2 regions of the Burkholderia pyrrocinia genome follow, and region 2 is predicted to be linked to the other one. Evidence: riboswitches for the same ligand, from Rfam matches in the RefSeq annotation. Region 2 holds a riboswitch; the other holds the start of a gene.
The links. Region 2 has a riboswitch for cobalamin ahead of JYG32_RS00150 (TonB-dependent receptor domain-containing protein). Riboswitches for the same ligand answer to the same signal wherever they lie in the genome.
Positions count from the first base shown of each region.

Region 1: linked by a shared signal. The riboswitch ahead of cobG (precorrin-3B synthase) and the one ahead of JYG32_RS00150 (TonB-dependent receptor domain-containing protein) in region 2 are both predicted to bind cobalamin.

Region 1 is NZ_CP070977.1:1,138,191-1,145,345, reverse strand. It holds gene JYG32_RS05435 (precorrin-8X methylmutase) at 1-440, opposite strand, end outside; gene cobG (precorrin-3B synthase) at 433-1,836, opposite strand; cobalamin riboswitch at 1,905-2,096, opposite strand; gene cbiE (precorrin-6y C5,15-methyltransferase (decarboxylating) subunit CbiE) at 2,297-3,550, shown strand; gene JYG32_RS05420 (cobalt-precorrin-5B (C(1))-methyltransferase) at 3,550-4,638, shown strand; gene JYG32_RS05415 (cobalt-precorrin-6A reductase) at 4,635-5,366, shown strand; gene cobM (precorrin-4 C(11)-methyltransferase) at 5,410-6,138, shown strand; gene JYG32_RS05405 (hypothetical protein) at 6,225-6,410, shown strand; gene JYG32_RS05400 (hypothetical protein) at 6,508-7,155, shown strand, end outside.
Region 2 is NZ_CP070977.1:20,897-28,051, reverse strand. It holds gene JYG32_RS00155 (FecCD family ABC transporter permease) at 1-627, opposite strand, end outside; gene JYG32_RS00150 (TonB-dependent receptor domain-containing protein) at 646-2,538, opposite strand; cobalamin riboswitch at 2,603-2,856, opposite strand; gene JYG32_RS00145 (ATPase) at 3,011-3,361, shown strand; gene JYG32_RS00140 (cell division protein ZapA) at 3,358-3,672, shown strand; RNA gene ssrS (6S RNA) at 3,754-3,935, shown strand; gene JYG32_RS00130 (EVE domain-containing protein) at 4,007-4,468, shown strand; gene JYG32_RS00125 (SIMPL domain-containing protein) at 4,647-5,387, shown strand; gene lgt (prolipoprotein diacylglyceryl transferase) at 5,500-6,396, opposite strand; gene JYG32_RS00115 (LysR substrate-binding domain-containing protein) at 6,486-7,155, opposite strand, start outside.

The DNA.
Region 1 (7,155 bases), 1.1 Mb from region 2:
ATCATGTCGAGCAGGTGGAACAGCGCGGTCGGCGCATTGCCGATCACGACGACGCTGCCCGCGAGATGCGGGCGCCACAGTTCGAGTGCCGCGGCCGAGCGCGTGTTGCCGAGATGGCGCGCGAGGTCGAGCACCTCCGGCTCGCCGAGCGTGCAGATCACGGGATTGCCGGCCGGCAGCCGTGCGCGCGTGATGCCTTCGGCGACCATCTTCGCGTCGCACAGGATCGGCGCGCCGGCCGCGAGTGCCGTGCGGCCCGCGGTGCCGGCGCCGGCCGAGAAGCGCAGGTCGTAGACGACATCGACCATCCCGCACGCGTGGATCACGCGCACCGCGAGTTTCTCGAGATCCGGCGGAACCTGCGACAGGTCGGCCTCGGCGCGGATCGTCGCGAACGACTGGCGGTAGATTTCCTGCCCGTCGCGAATGTAGTCAAGCATCGGTGGTGTCCTGGCTATGCCGCGCGCCCGTCAGTCGGGCCGCGGCCTGGTCAATCGTCAGATGGCGCGCGAGCGGGGCGCCGAGGCCCGCGGCGGCGTCGCGCCGGTAAAGGTCGTAGTGTGCGGGCGCAACCGCGACGAGCGTGTGCGTCGCGGGATGCGGCAGCGCGCAGTGGCGCTCGCAGCCGGTCAGGTGCACGTCGACCGGATGGCCGATGCGCGTGGCGAGCGCGAGCGCGTCGTGTTTCGTGTCGGCGTGCGCTTTCGCGCAGCCCGCACTGCCGGTGCACGCGACGATCGTCGCAAGCGGGTCCGACGACGCGCAGACGAGGCCGAGCGTCGCGAGCGCATCGAGCGTGGCCGGTGCGCGTGCGTGCGACACGCCGTGGATGAACACGCCTTGCCACGGCGTCATCGACAGCGTGCCGTTACCGTCCGATTCGGCCAATGCGGCGAGCCGTTCCAGTTGCGTCGCGTCGAGCCGCCCGAGCGCGAATTGCGCGCCGACGCTGCAACGGGGCGCATCGAGCGACGGGCGCGCGCCGAACCGCAGTGCGGAATCGGAGCGCATGCGCCGCCAGCCGGCGAGCGCGGGATCGGCCGTGAGCGGGAAGGGCAGGTAGTGCCGGGCGCGTTCGAACAATGCGCGTTCGCCGCACGTCGCGAGCAGCGCACGCATCCGCGTGACGTCGGCCGGCGCGAGATCGAGGAACGCGAGCAGCAGTGCGCGGACGAGCGCGACGGCCTGGCCGGGCGACACATCGACTGAAGCAGGCGGATCGTCGTGCGCGACCGGCGGGCAGCCGGCCAGCCCGGCCGCGATGCGCACCGCGCCGTCGTCGCGGCGCCATGCGGCGAGCCAGATGTCGTGCGGATGATCGAGCGCCGCGACCGATTCGCCGCCGTCGAGCTGGATCGAGAATTTCGGCGACAGCTCGCCGCGGCGCGGCTCGCTCGCCAGCATGTCGAGCAGCGGAATGGCGAGCGCGCGGCTGTCGACGAGCGCGGCGGGGTCATGCCCGGCGAGCGGGCTGAGCATGACATTGCGGACGTCGTCGCTCGCGGCAAGCGCGGCCGCATCGGCGGCGGCGTCTGCGGTTGCATCGGCGCGCGGGCCGAGCCCCGCGTCGAGCAACGCGCGCGTCAGCGCGTCGGTCGCGCCGTCGCGAATGCCGCGCAGCTGGAGATTCGCCCGATTGGTCGCATCGATCGCGCCGGAGCCGTACGCACGCGCGGCGGCGGCGATCGCGCGGGCCTGCGCGGCATCGAGCCGGCCGCCCGGCAACTTGATCCGGCACAGTCCGCCATCGGCGGCCGCGACGACGCGCACGAGCCCCGGGCAGGCCGACGGGCGTACGATGGGCGACGCAGGAATCGAATCGGGGGCGGAACTCAACGGGGTACCGGGACAGTGTCGCGCCGCGGCCAACGCATCGGTACACCCCGCCCGACGCCGACTGGCACGCACGCACTTTCTGGCCGGCAGGTCTCCTGGCTGACAGGTCGGCGCCGGCTCCCGGCCTTCCCGGTCGAACCAGTGGCATCAGGGGGGAGATCGGCTCGCTGTCTACAGTTGCGGGGGCAGCCACAGCGGCGCGCGATGCGCCCTGTGTTCCCTCTTCGGCCCCGAAGGGCACCGGCGAACGAACGGCCGTAGGATACCTGATTTCGACCGCGTTTCGCGACCGGAAGGCGGTTCGCGACAGACGAGGCGGGACAGCCCGGCGCTGGCGTGCCGGCAGATGAAACGCGGGATGGAACACGGTACCATGCCGTCTTTCGCAATGGGGACGGCTGCGCCGGCTCTTTCACGGCCGCGCGGCGACACGATGGAATCGAACGATGGGGAAGGGTGCATGACGGCGTGGCTGACGGTAGTGGGCATCGGCGACGACGGTTACGCGGGGCTCGGACGCAGCGCGCGGCGCGCGCTGCTCGACGCGACGCTCGTCGTCGGCGCGAAGCGGCATCTCGACATGCTGCCCGCGCGGCTGCCGGCCGCGCGCGAAGCGTGGCCGTCGCCGTTCGATCTCGCGGGCGTGCTTGCGCGTCGCGCGTCGCCCGTATGCGTGCTCGCGAGCGGCGACCCGATGCTGTTCGGCGTCGGCGCGACGCTCGCGCGCCAGCTTTCCCCCGACGAATGGCGCGTGCTGCCCGCGCCGTCGTCGCTGTCGCTCGCGGCCGCGCGCCTCGGCTGGGCGCTGCAGGACGTCGGCGCGGTATCGCTCGTCGGCCGTCCGCTCGCGACGCTCGCACGTCACCTGCTGCCGGGCCGGCGCCTGTTCGTACTGAGTGCCGACGGCCGCACGCCGGCCGCCGTCGCGGCCGAACTCACCGCACGCGGCTTCGGGCCGACCCGCATCAGCGTATTCGAACATCTGGGCGGCCCGTTCGAGCGGCGTCTCGACGGCCTCGCGCAGGACTGGAACGTCGACGAAACGGCCGCACTCAATCTCGTCGCGCTCGACTGCCAGGCCGGCCCCGACGCACCGCGCCGCGCGCTCACGCCCGGCTTGCCCGACGATGCGTACCGCCACGACGGCCAGCTCACCAAACGCGACCTGCGCGCGATGACGCTCGGGCGCCTCGCACCCGCGCCCGGCGAGCTGCTGTGGGACGTCGGCGCGGGCAGCGGTTCGATCGGCATCGAATGGATGCGCGCGCATCCGTCATGCCAGGCGATCGCGATCGAAGCCCATGCGGAACGGCAGCGCTTCATCGAGCACAACCGCGACGCGCTCGGCGTGCCGGGCCTGCAGCTCGTCGCGGGCCGCGCGCCCGATGCGCTCGCGGGGCTCGCCGCGCCGGACGCGATCTTCATCGGCGGCGGTGCGACGGCGCCCGGCGTACTCGACGCGTGCTGGTCGTCGCTGAAGCCCGGCGGCCGGCTGGTCGCGAACGCGGTCACGCTGCAGGGCGAGATGGCGCTCGCCGCATGGCGCGATGCGCACGGCGGCACGCTCACGCGCGTGTCGCTTGCGCATGCCGAACCGCTCGGCCGCTTCGACACGTGGCGGCAGCCGTTGCCGGTCACGCTGTACGACGTGCGCAAGCCCGACGCGGCCGCCACGACCGGACCGTCGAACGTGACGAACGCAACGGACGCGTGATGCGCGACGAAACCCCCGAACATCCCGCGCCGCTGCGCTTCGGCTATACGACCGGAAGCTGCGCGACCGCGACGTCGCTCGCGGCCGCGCGCCTGCTGCTCGCGGGCCGCGCGGACGATGCCGTCGAGATCGTGCTGCCGAAGGGGCAGCGCGTGATGATGCGGCTCGAGTTCTGCCGGACCACGGCCGACGGCGCCGAAGCCGGCACGATCAAGGATGCCGGCGACGATCCGGACGTCACGCACGGCGCGCTGATCTTCGCGCGCGTCGCGCTCGCGGCGGCGCCCGGCGTGCGTTTTCACGCGGGGCCGGGCGTCGGCACGGTCACGCGTGCGGGGCTGACGCTGCCGGTCGGCGAACCGGCGATCAACCCGGTGCCGCGCCAGATGATGACGACGCACCTCGACGCGCTGGCAGACGAGCATGGCTACGCGGGCGGCTTCGACGTGACGATCGGTGTCGAAGGCGGCGAAGCGCTCGCGCTGAAGACGATGAACCCGCGTCTGGGCATCGTCGGCGGGCTGTCGATCCTCGGTACGACCGGCATCGTGCGGCCGTTCTCGTGCTCGGCCTATATCGCGTCGATCCACCAGGGCATCGACGTCGCGCGCGCGAACGGCATCGAGCATATCGCCGCGTGCACGGGCAATGCGAGCGAGGACGCGATGCGCGCGCATTACCACCTGCCCGACATGGCGCTGGTCGAGATGGGCGATTTCGCGGGCGCGGTGCTCAAGCACCTGCGACGCGCACCGATCGCGCGGCTGTCGATGTGCGGCGGCTTCGGCAAGCTGAGCAAGCTTGCGGCGGGCCACCTCGACCTGCACAGCCGCCATTCGAGCATCGACCTGCCGCTGCTCGCGCAGTGGGCGGCCGAGGCCGGCGCGAGCGATGCGCTGCAGGCCGCGATGCGCGCCGCGAACACGAGCCAAGAAGCACTGAAGCTCGCGCTGGCCGACGGCGTGCCGCTCGGCGATCTCGTCTGCGCGCAGGCGCTGCGCGTCGCGCGCGATATCGTGCCGCCATCGGTCGCCGTCGAGATGTTCGCGATCGACCGGCAGGGCCGCTTCGTCGGGCAAGCGCGATGAGCGCGCGCATCCTGCTGCTCGGCGGCACCGGCGATGCGCTGACAATCGCGCGCGCACTCGGTCCGCATCACGTGTACAGCCTCGCCGGCCTCGGCAAGGTGCCCGACGACCTGCGCTGCGACGTGCGCGTCGGCGGTTTCGGCGGCGCCGCCGGCTTGGCCGCGTATCTGCGCAGCACCGGCATCGGTCTCGTGATCGACGCGACGCATCCGTATGCCGCGCGAATCAGCGCGAACGCGGCTGCCGCGACACGCGACGCGGGCGTGCCGCTGTGGGCGCTGCGCCGCGCGCCATGGGCGCCGCAACCCGGCGACGACTGGCGGATGGTCGACGACTGGGCCGGCATCGAGGCCGCGCTCGCGCCGTTCCGGCGGCCGCTTTTCACGCTGGGCCGCGAACCGCTCGCGCATCTCGACGCGATCCCGCCGCACCAGTTCTGGCTCGTGCGCTGCCTCGACGCGCATCCCGGCAACGCGCACGCGCAGATCGTCGCCGCGCGCGGGCCGTTCACGCTCGACGGCGAGCGCGCGCTGTTCGCGCTGATGGGGATCGACGTCGTCGTCAGCAAGAACAGCGGCGGTGCGGCCACCGAGGCCAAGCTCGACGTCGCGCGCGAACGCAGGCTGCCGGTCGTGATGCTGCGCCGGCCGCCGCTGCCCGAGCCCGACCGCGCGTTCGACTCGGCTGCCGCGCTGCTCGACGCACTCGATCCGGCCGTGCGCGCGTGACATCGCGCGGTCGATCTTCCAACGAATTGACGGAGATTTTTCGATGACGGTGTATTTCATCGGCGCGGGCCCCGGCGACCCGGAGCTGATCACGGTGAAGGGGCAGCGCCTCGTGCGTACCTGCCCGGTGATCCTGTATGCGGGCTCGCTGGTGCCGGCGGCCGTGCTCGACGGCCATCGCGCGGAGCAGATCGTCAATACGGCCGAACTCGACCTCGACGCGATCGTCGCGCTGCTCGCCGCCGCGCATGCGAAAGGGCAGGACGTCGCGCGCGTGCATTCGGGCGATCCGTCGCTGTACGGCGCTATCGGCGAGCAGATCCGCCGGCTGAAGGCACTCGGGATTCCGTACGAAATCGTGCCGGGCGTAACGGCCACGGCCGCGTGCGCGGCGACGCTCGGCGTCGAACTGACGCTGCCCGGTGTTGCGCAGACAGTGATCCTCACGCGCTTCGCGGGCAAGACCACGATGCCGGAAGGCGAAGCGCTCGGCTCGCTCGCCGCGCACCGCGCGACGCTTGCTATCCATCTCGGCGTGCGCCATCTCGCGCGCATCGTCGACGAAGTGCTGCCGCATTACGGCGCCGATTGCCCGGTCGCGGTGATCTATCGCGCGAGCTGGCCCGACGAGGAACGCGTGACCGGCACGCTCGCCGACATCGTCGGCAAGGTGCAGGGCACGCAGATCGAGCGCACCGCGCTGATCCTGATCGGGCGCGTGCTCGACGCCGAAGGGTTCGCGGATTCGACGCTGTACGCGAGCGCAGGCTGATCACGCGCGCGCCGGCCGGCGTTCGGCGCGCCGTTCGCGCAGGTGCGTGTAGATCGCGGCGCGGCCATCGCGGACATCACATGCACGTGGACGCCCGAACGGTGTTCGCAGCTCAGCCGATCTGCGAGCAACCGGTCCGCGCACCGGCGGACGACATGCAGAATGCGATCCAGGTGTGCCGGCAGTGCGACGAAGACGCGTGCGACTTGCGCCGGTGTCCGTCCGAGCGCGCCTGCCGGCGGTTCCTCGCGGAGCGCGACGCGGGCGGCTGATACCGGCACGGTGCCTGGGCATGTCGGGCACTTTCGGTCAGACTGGCCCACTTCGCGGGATCACGGCGCGCAGACCACCTCACAAGGACATTGCTGAATGAATCACCGTATTCGATCGGGCATTTTCGGCTTGGCGGGATTGGCGGCCGCTTTGCTGGCGGTATCCGCAGTGCACGCCGCCGGCGAGGCAAACGAAGCGCGCGCCGTGCCGTTCGTCGAGGTCGCGAAAGCCGCCGTGCCCGATCGCGACTGGCAACCCAGGGTCTGCCAACTGGTTTCGGCACCATGCGGTACGGCAGGCCAGCCAAGCGACGCAAGCAAAGCGCCGTCGCTGTACCGGGTCAGGAACGACGCGCCCGGCAATTACTACGCGATCCTGCCCGGCCCGCAGTTGCTGAAGGTGAGCTTCGCATCCGCCACCGGCTGGAAAGTCCTGCAACGGTGGGATTTCTCCGACTACCGGCCCGCCGACCGCGTAGACGGCGATGGCGACGCGCCGCCGCTCGGGATCTACCCCGCGCTGTACCCGCTGGGCGGCGAGCGCTTCGCGGTCGCGGTGCTGGCCGGATGGTCCGAGAGCTATTCGGGCGGCGGCGGAAGCTGGGAAAACGCCGACTTCGTCGAACTGCAGCCGAATGGCGGGCATGCCGGCACGCCACGGATATCGAAGCTGCCGTTCAGTTGCAACAAGGAGATTCGCGCATGCTTTTCCGAACGCGAGTACCAGCACTCGCCGCATTGCAGC
Region 2 (7,155 bases):
CAGCGCGCCCCACGCGAACCACGGCGCGGTCACGCCGTTCAGGTCGCCCGTCAGCCAGAAGATGATCCCGCGCAACCGCGCATCGGGCGCGAGCGACAGCAGCAGCGTGACGAGCGCGCCCCACCCTGCCGCGATCACGACACCCGTGAGCAGCAGCCGCGGCGACGCGTCGCGCGAATCGCCGCGCCACAGCTCGCGGCGTGCAAGACCGAGCACGAGCGCGACCGATACGAGCGAGCCGGCAAACGCCGACGCGTCGACGAGCCACCACGCACCGCCCGCGATCATCGCGACGAGCGCGAATCCGGCCGCGCCGCCGGACACGCCGAGCACGTACGGTTCCGCGAGCGGGTTGCGCAGCAGCACCTGCAGCAGCGCGCCCGCAAGCGCGAGCAGCGCACCGCACGCGAAGCCCGCGAGCGCGCGCGGCAGCCGCAGCGTGCGGACGATGTCGGCGAACAACGCGTCGCCGCCATGCGGCACGAGCGACGCGAGCGCCTGCCACGGCGACATCGGCACGCTGCCGATCGACAGCGACGCGACGAACAGCAACGCGACCGCGGTGGCCAGCGCGGCCCAGATCGCGGCGGCGCGCGCGGCGCTCATACCGCGCACGGCCCCGCGCATGACGCGCGGCGCATCCGCTTACTGCTGCCAGCCGAGCGTGACATAGGCGCCGCGCTTCGGTGTGTTGTACGCATAGGCAAGCTCGTAGTCCTTGTCGAGCAGGTTGTCGATGCGCGCGCTGACGTACCACGACTTCGTGATGTCGTAGCGCGCGGACAGGTTGACGATCCCGTAGCCGCCGAGCCGCCCGCCGCCCGAATCGTTGCGCGCGCCGCTCACGAGCCATTCGCCGCCGACGCGCCACGCGCCGAACGCGCGGTTCACGGCCATCGACGCGAAACGCCGTGCACGCCGGTCGAGATCCTGATTCTGCGTTTCGTTGACCGGGTTCTGCAACGTGGCGGCAACCCGTACGTCGGTCGCGCCGACATGCCCCTGCCAGGACCCTTCGAGCCCCTGCACCTTCGCGCTGCCGACGTTCTGCGCAATATAGTAGAAGCCGCTCCCGTCGGGTCGATAGTTGATCAGGTTCGCGTAGCGCGTCTGGAACGCGGTGAGCCGCATCACGCCCACCGCATCGGACGCGTACTGCAGCGCGGCTTCGATCGAATGGCTGCGCTCCGGCTGGATCGACGGGTTGCCGGCCATCGGATAATAGAGGTCGTTGAAGCTCGGTGCACGGAACGCGTCCGAATAGCTCGCGGTCACCTTCCAGCGATCGGTCAGTTCGAGGCCGTAGCCGAGATAGTAGGAATTGGCGCCGCCGAAGTCCGAGTACTGGTCGCGGCGCAGGTTCGCCTGGAACTGCTGGCGGCCAAAGCGCCCCGAATAGCCGATCCAGCCGGAATTCACGTGACGCTGCGGCGCGGAATACGCGTTCGACATGAACTGCTGGTCGAGCCGCTCGTAGCCAGCCTGTATCAGGTGTTCAGGCGCGATACGGAAATCGTTTTGCCACGTGTACTGGCGGTTGTCGGTATTGAAGTGATCCGTGTAGACGCCGTTCAGCGCCGACTGGCTGCGGTCGTTGCCGGTCGAAACGCTCAGGTGAGCGGTCCACCAGTCGGTCAGCTTGCCGTTCGCGAACGCACGCACCTGCTGCACGCGCGAATAGAGGTTGTTCAGGTCGGTCGGCACGCCCCACGCGTTGTCGTAGCTGTTGTTGCCGTTCGACTGGAAGTAGCTGATGCCCGCATCCCAGCGGTCGTTGAAGCGGTGGCGCAGCGCCGCGGTGATGCTCTCGTTCAGGTAACCGTTCGCATTCGGGTTCGCGTTCGGCTTCCTCGCCGGGTCGAGCGCGGAAAAACCGTCGTCCTTGTCGCGCGCGATCGACACGCTCAACGTCGTCTTCCCGTCGCTGTCGAGCCGACCCGATACGCCAGCCTGCTGCGTCTGCGTACCGTAGCTGCCGACGCCGACCGCGAAGTTGAAGCGTGGCGGATGATTGCCACCGTCCTTCGTGAACACCTGCACGACGCCGCCGATCGCGCCCGAGCCGTACAGCGACGACACGTTGCCGTTGACGATCTCGACGCGCTCGATCTGGTCGAGCGGCAACTGGCTCAGTTGCGCGGCACCGAGACTCGCGGAATCGACCCGCACGCCGTCGATCAGCACGAGCGACTGCGTCGACTCCGCACCGCGCAGGAACATCGTCGCGCTCGCGCCGGGGCCGCCGTTGCGCACGATCTGCGCGCCGGGCGCGAGCGCGAGCAGCGTCGGCAGGTCGGCGCCCGCATGCGCGGCGATATCCTGCGCGTCGAATACGGTGGTTTGCGGAATCGTGTCGGCCAGCGCCTGCGGCGCGCGCTGCGCGGTGACGACGACCGGTTCGAGCATCGTCGCAGCCGCAGGTTGGGCCGCGGGCACGGCGGACGCCGCGGAATCGGCATTCGCCGCGGTCTGCGCGGCGGCGGCAAGCGGCAATCCGCAAAGCGCGCCGAGCGCCGTGCGGACGATTGGGGTCAGCATGAAGATAAATCCCGTGAAGCACTGCGCGGCCCGCCTCCCCGCAGGCCACGCGTCACGAAGCCCGTGCGGGCTCCCCGTCTCGGCCGGTATCCGGGCTGGCGGCGTACCGGCTCGCCTTCCCGCGCGATGACGCGCAGTGGCCCGCGCCCGCGTGCGAAACCTGCACGCGGAACGCGCCCGAGCCGGCCTGCGTCACTGGACGCGGCCGCTTACCGTTGCGGGGGCAGCGCAGGTTGGCGGTCTCCTGGCGGAGCCCGCGCCCTGCTTCCCGTTTAACCGCGCGTTCCACGCGCGAGCACCGAGGCGGCGCCAGTTTAGGAGCCGGTCGCGCAAGCGTCAAGGAAGCGTCCGGACACGCACGGGACGCGCCCATTCGCAGCAAGAAGCGAGGGTGTTACGACTGGAAACGTTACAGATGTCGGATTGCGCGTTATTCCGCGCTAAAATGCTGGGTCTTTAGAGGACGCAGCAAATGCTCAACGAACTCGAAACCTTATCTCAAAATATTGGCCGTCTGATTTCGCTGAACAAGCGCTATCACGCGGAACGGCTCGCGCTCGAAGAGCAGGTCGCGCAATTGCGCGCGGAAGCGGACACGGTCCGCGCGGAACTCGCGCAACTGCGCGAAGAACGCAATGCGCTCGCGGCCGAGCGCGATACGCTGTCGGCAAAAATCGACGACGCTCAGGTGAAACTGAACGCGATTCTCGAAAAGCTGCCGCGCTCGAAAAGCGCGGAGCAAGCCGACAACCAGCTCGACCTGCTGGATGCGCAGGCGCGTACGGACAGCGATGACGCGGCCAGCCACGGAGAACATGCATGAGCACCAAGCAGATCGAAGTCTCGATTCTCGGTCAGGCCTATCGGCTCGCCTGTTCGGCCGAGACCGAAGCGGCGCTGCTCGAGGCAGTCGCGCGCGTCGACGCCGAAATGTCGAAAATCCGCTCGAACAGCTCGGTACGCGGCATCGATCGCATCGCGGTGATGGCGGCACTGTCGCTCGCATCGGAATTGCTGCGGCTGCAAACGAGCGTGCGGCACGGTGAAGCATTTCCGGCGGAGGAAATCCGTCGTACAATGCACCAGATGAACGAACAGCTCGGCGCGGTGCTCGCACAGCACGAGACGCAGTAACGTTTTAATCGATGCGTCGATTCCCCTTGATCTCTGCGATCAACGGTGGTCAAATTGGCGCATCGAATCACAGTTCAGTCAGCTTCCCTGCCTGGTTCGCCAAGGTCATATATTCCTTGAACCAATGCCATGTGCACGGTTGCGGAAATTTGTAGCACGGGCGCGCGCGTCACTCTGTCTGATGTACCCGAAGTGCTGCTAACTGCGACCAATTCTGAACCTCAGGTTCAGGATGCCGGCCTAGCGGCCAAGGCGGGGGCCTATCCAACGGCATCGGGCACGTCCCGGTGCCGTTTTCTTTTGTAGCAGCCTCTTTCTGCGTCGATCACGATCCATGCAATACTGGCTGATGAAGTCCGAACCGGACGAAGCAAGCATCGACGATCTCGCCAACGCACCGCAGCGCTCGCTGCCGTGGACCGGCGTGCGCAACTATCAGGCGCGCAATTTCATGCGCGACACGATGAAGATCGGCGACGGCGTGCTGTTCTATCACTCGAGCTGCCCCGAGCCGGGCATCGCAGGCCTCGCCGAAGTGTCGTCGACGCCCTACCCCGATCCCACGCAGTTCGATCCGAAAAGCCCCTATTACGACCCGAAGTCGACGCAGGAAGCGCCGCGCTGGCTGCTCGTCGACGTGCGCTACGTGAAAAAGTCGCCGCTCGTGCCGCTCGCCGCACTGCGCGAACACGACGAGCTCGCCGACATGCGCGTGCTCGCACGCGGCAACCGGCTGTCGATCACGCCCGTCACGCGTGCCGAATGGCGGTTCATCACCGAAAAGCTGATGAAGTAGGCGCGCGCCAAAGGTCAAATCTGGTCAGCACGCGCGGCCGCCGCGGAACTCGCGGGTCTCTCGCGCAGCCTAAGCAACCGCTGTCGGCCGATCGGGCCGGCTCTTTTTTTCGTTGCGCGGTACGCCCGCGTCGTGCACGCATGATCCGCGTGCGCGCCCTCGCACAAGGAGTCCAACAATGACCAAGAAATCCGCTCTCGCGCTGTCGCTCGCCCTCGCCGCCGCCGTTCCCGTCGCGCTGACGCTCGCGTCGCCCGCCGCGCACGCGCAAACCGCGAACCCGCACTTTCCGGAACCGGCAGGCGTGCTGTCGCTTTCGTCGCAGGCCAGCGCCGACGTGCCGCAGGACATCATCCACATCACGCTGTTCTACGAACAGCAGGCCAAGGATCCGGGCAGCCTGACGTCCGCGCTGAACCAGCGCGCCGATGCCGCGCTGTCGCAGGCGAAGGGCGTATCGGGCGTCACCGCGCACACGGGCGCATTCTCCGTGTATCCGAGTACCGATCGCGACGGGAAGATCTCCGCATGGCGTGGCCGTACCGAGGTCGCGCTCGAATCGCGCGATTTCGCCGCGGCGTCGAAGCTTGCAGGCCAGTTGTCGAACCTGATGCAGGTCGCGAACGTCGAGTTCTCGCTGTCGCCTGAAGCGCAGCGCACGGCCGAGCAGAAGCTCACGACCGAAGCGATCAAGTCGTTCCGCGCCCGCGCGGACGAAGCCGCGAAGGCGTTCGGCTACAGCAGCTACACGATCCGCGACGTGAATGTCGGCAGCGGTCGCAACGTGCAGCCGTACCCGCGCATGATGGCGATGGCCGCGGCGCCGATGGACAGCGCGAAGATGAGCGCACCGATCGCGGTCGAAGGCGGCAAGGCCACCGTGTCGGTCACCGTCAACGGCTCGGTGCAGATGAAGTAACGCGCAACGCGCGGCTGTCGGAAATGAAAAACGCCGGCCCGAAGGCCGGCGTTTTTCATTTTGCATGCGTGTTGTCGATGCACGCGCCGATTGCGCGCGCATCGGTATCGCATCACGCAGCCGCATTCGCATTCGCCGCGCGACGGCGATACGCCCAGACCATCAGCGCGATACCCCCGAGGATCATCGGCAGCGACAACCACTGTCCCATCGACAGGCCGAGCGCAAGCAGGCCGAGGAAGTCGTCGGGCTCGCGTGCGAACTCGACCGTGAAGCGCGCGAGGCCGTAGCCGATCAGGAACAGCGCGGACACGGCGCCCATCGGCCGCGATTTGCGCGAGAAGAAGAACAGCGCGAAGAACAGTGCGATGCCTTCGAGCGCGATTTCATAGAGCTGCGAAGGATGGCGCGGCAGCATCTGGTATTGCATGAACACATCGGCGAGATGCCACTTCTCGACGAGCGCCGGATGTTTCGGCAGCCATGCCGCATCGTCGCGCATCGCGCCCGGGAACAGCATCGCCCACGGCGCCGTCGGATCGGTCACGCGGCCCCACAGCTCGCCGTTGATGAAGTTGCCGAGCCGCCCGGCCGCGAGCCCCGTCGGCACCATCGGCGCGACGAAATCGGTGACCTGCAGCCAGTGGCGCTTGCGCTGCCACGCGAACAGCATCATCGCGAGCGTCACGCCGAGGAAGCCGCCGTGAAACGACATGCCGCCTTCCCACACCTTGAACACGTCGAGCGGATGCGAGAAGTAGAAATCGGCCTTGTAGAACAGCACATAGCCGAGCCGGCCGCCGAGCACGGTGCCGAGCACGCCGTAGAACATCATGTCGTCGATGTCCTTCGCGGTCCAGCCTTGCGCGGCGACGTGCGGCAGCTTCAGGCGGACCCGGCCGACGACGATCGCCGCGATGAAGCCGACGAGATACATGAGGCCGTACCAGCGCACGGCCAGCGGCCCGAGATGGATCGCAACGGGGTCGAAATTCGGGTGAATGATCATGGGTTAGCGAAGAAGTTTTCGAATGCGGTACGGCCGTCGCGAACGCGCAGCACCGCGCGTTGGACGGCACCGGTGCACCATCGTTCACGTCACGCGGCGAGGCCCTGCGCACGTACGACGTCGATGAAGCCGGCGAGCACGGGACTCACGTCGCCCGTGCGCCACACGAGGCCTGTCTCGACGACCGGCGCATGACCGGCGAGCGGCCGGTAGACCACGCCGGTGCGCCGCAGGTTACGCAGCGATTGCGGCACCAGTGCGACGCCCATGCCGGCCGACACGAGGCTGACGATCGTCTGCATCTGGATCGCCTCCTGGCCGATGCGCGGAGTTTCCCCCGCCGCGCCGTAGCAGCCCGTAATGATGTCATAAAAGCCGGGTGCCAAACGACGCGGAAAGATCACGAGCGGCAATGCGGCGATATCGGCGAGATGCACGGGTTCGTCTTCGGGCGCGTCGCACGCTGTGGCCGGCATCGCGACCACCAGCGGCTCGCGCACGACCGGCAGGTACGACAGTCCGGCCGCGTGACGCGGCGGCACCGGCGGAATGACGAGCCCTGCGTCGATGCGGCCGGCGACGAGTTCGTCGATCTGCACGTCGCTCGTCGCCTCCGCGAGCTGCAGGCGCACCTGCGGATAGCGCGCGCCGAACGCGCGCAGCAGCGAAGGCAGCAGCCCGTAATCGGCGGTCGACACGAACGCGAGCGACAGCGAGCCGGCCTCGCCGCGCGCGAGCCGCCGCGCGAGCGGCGGCAGC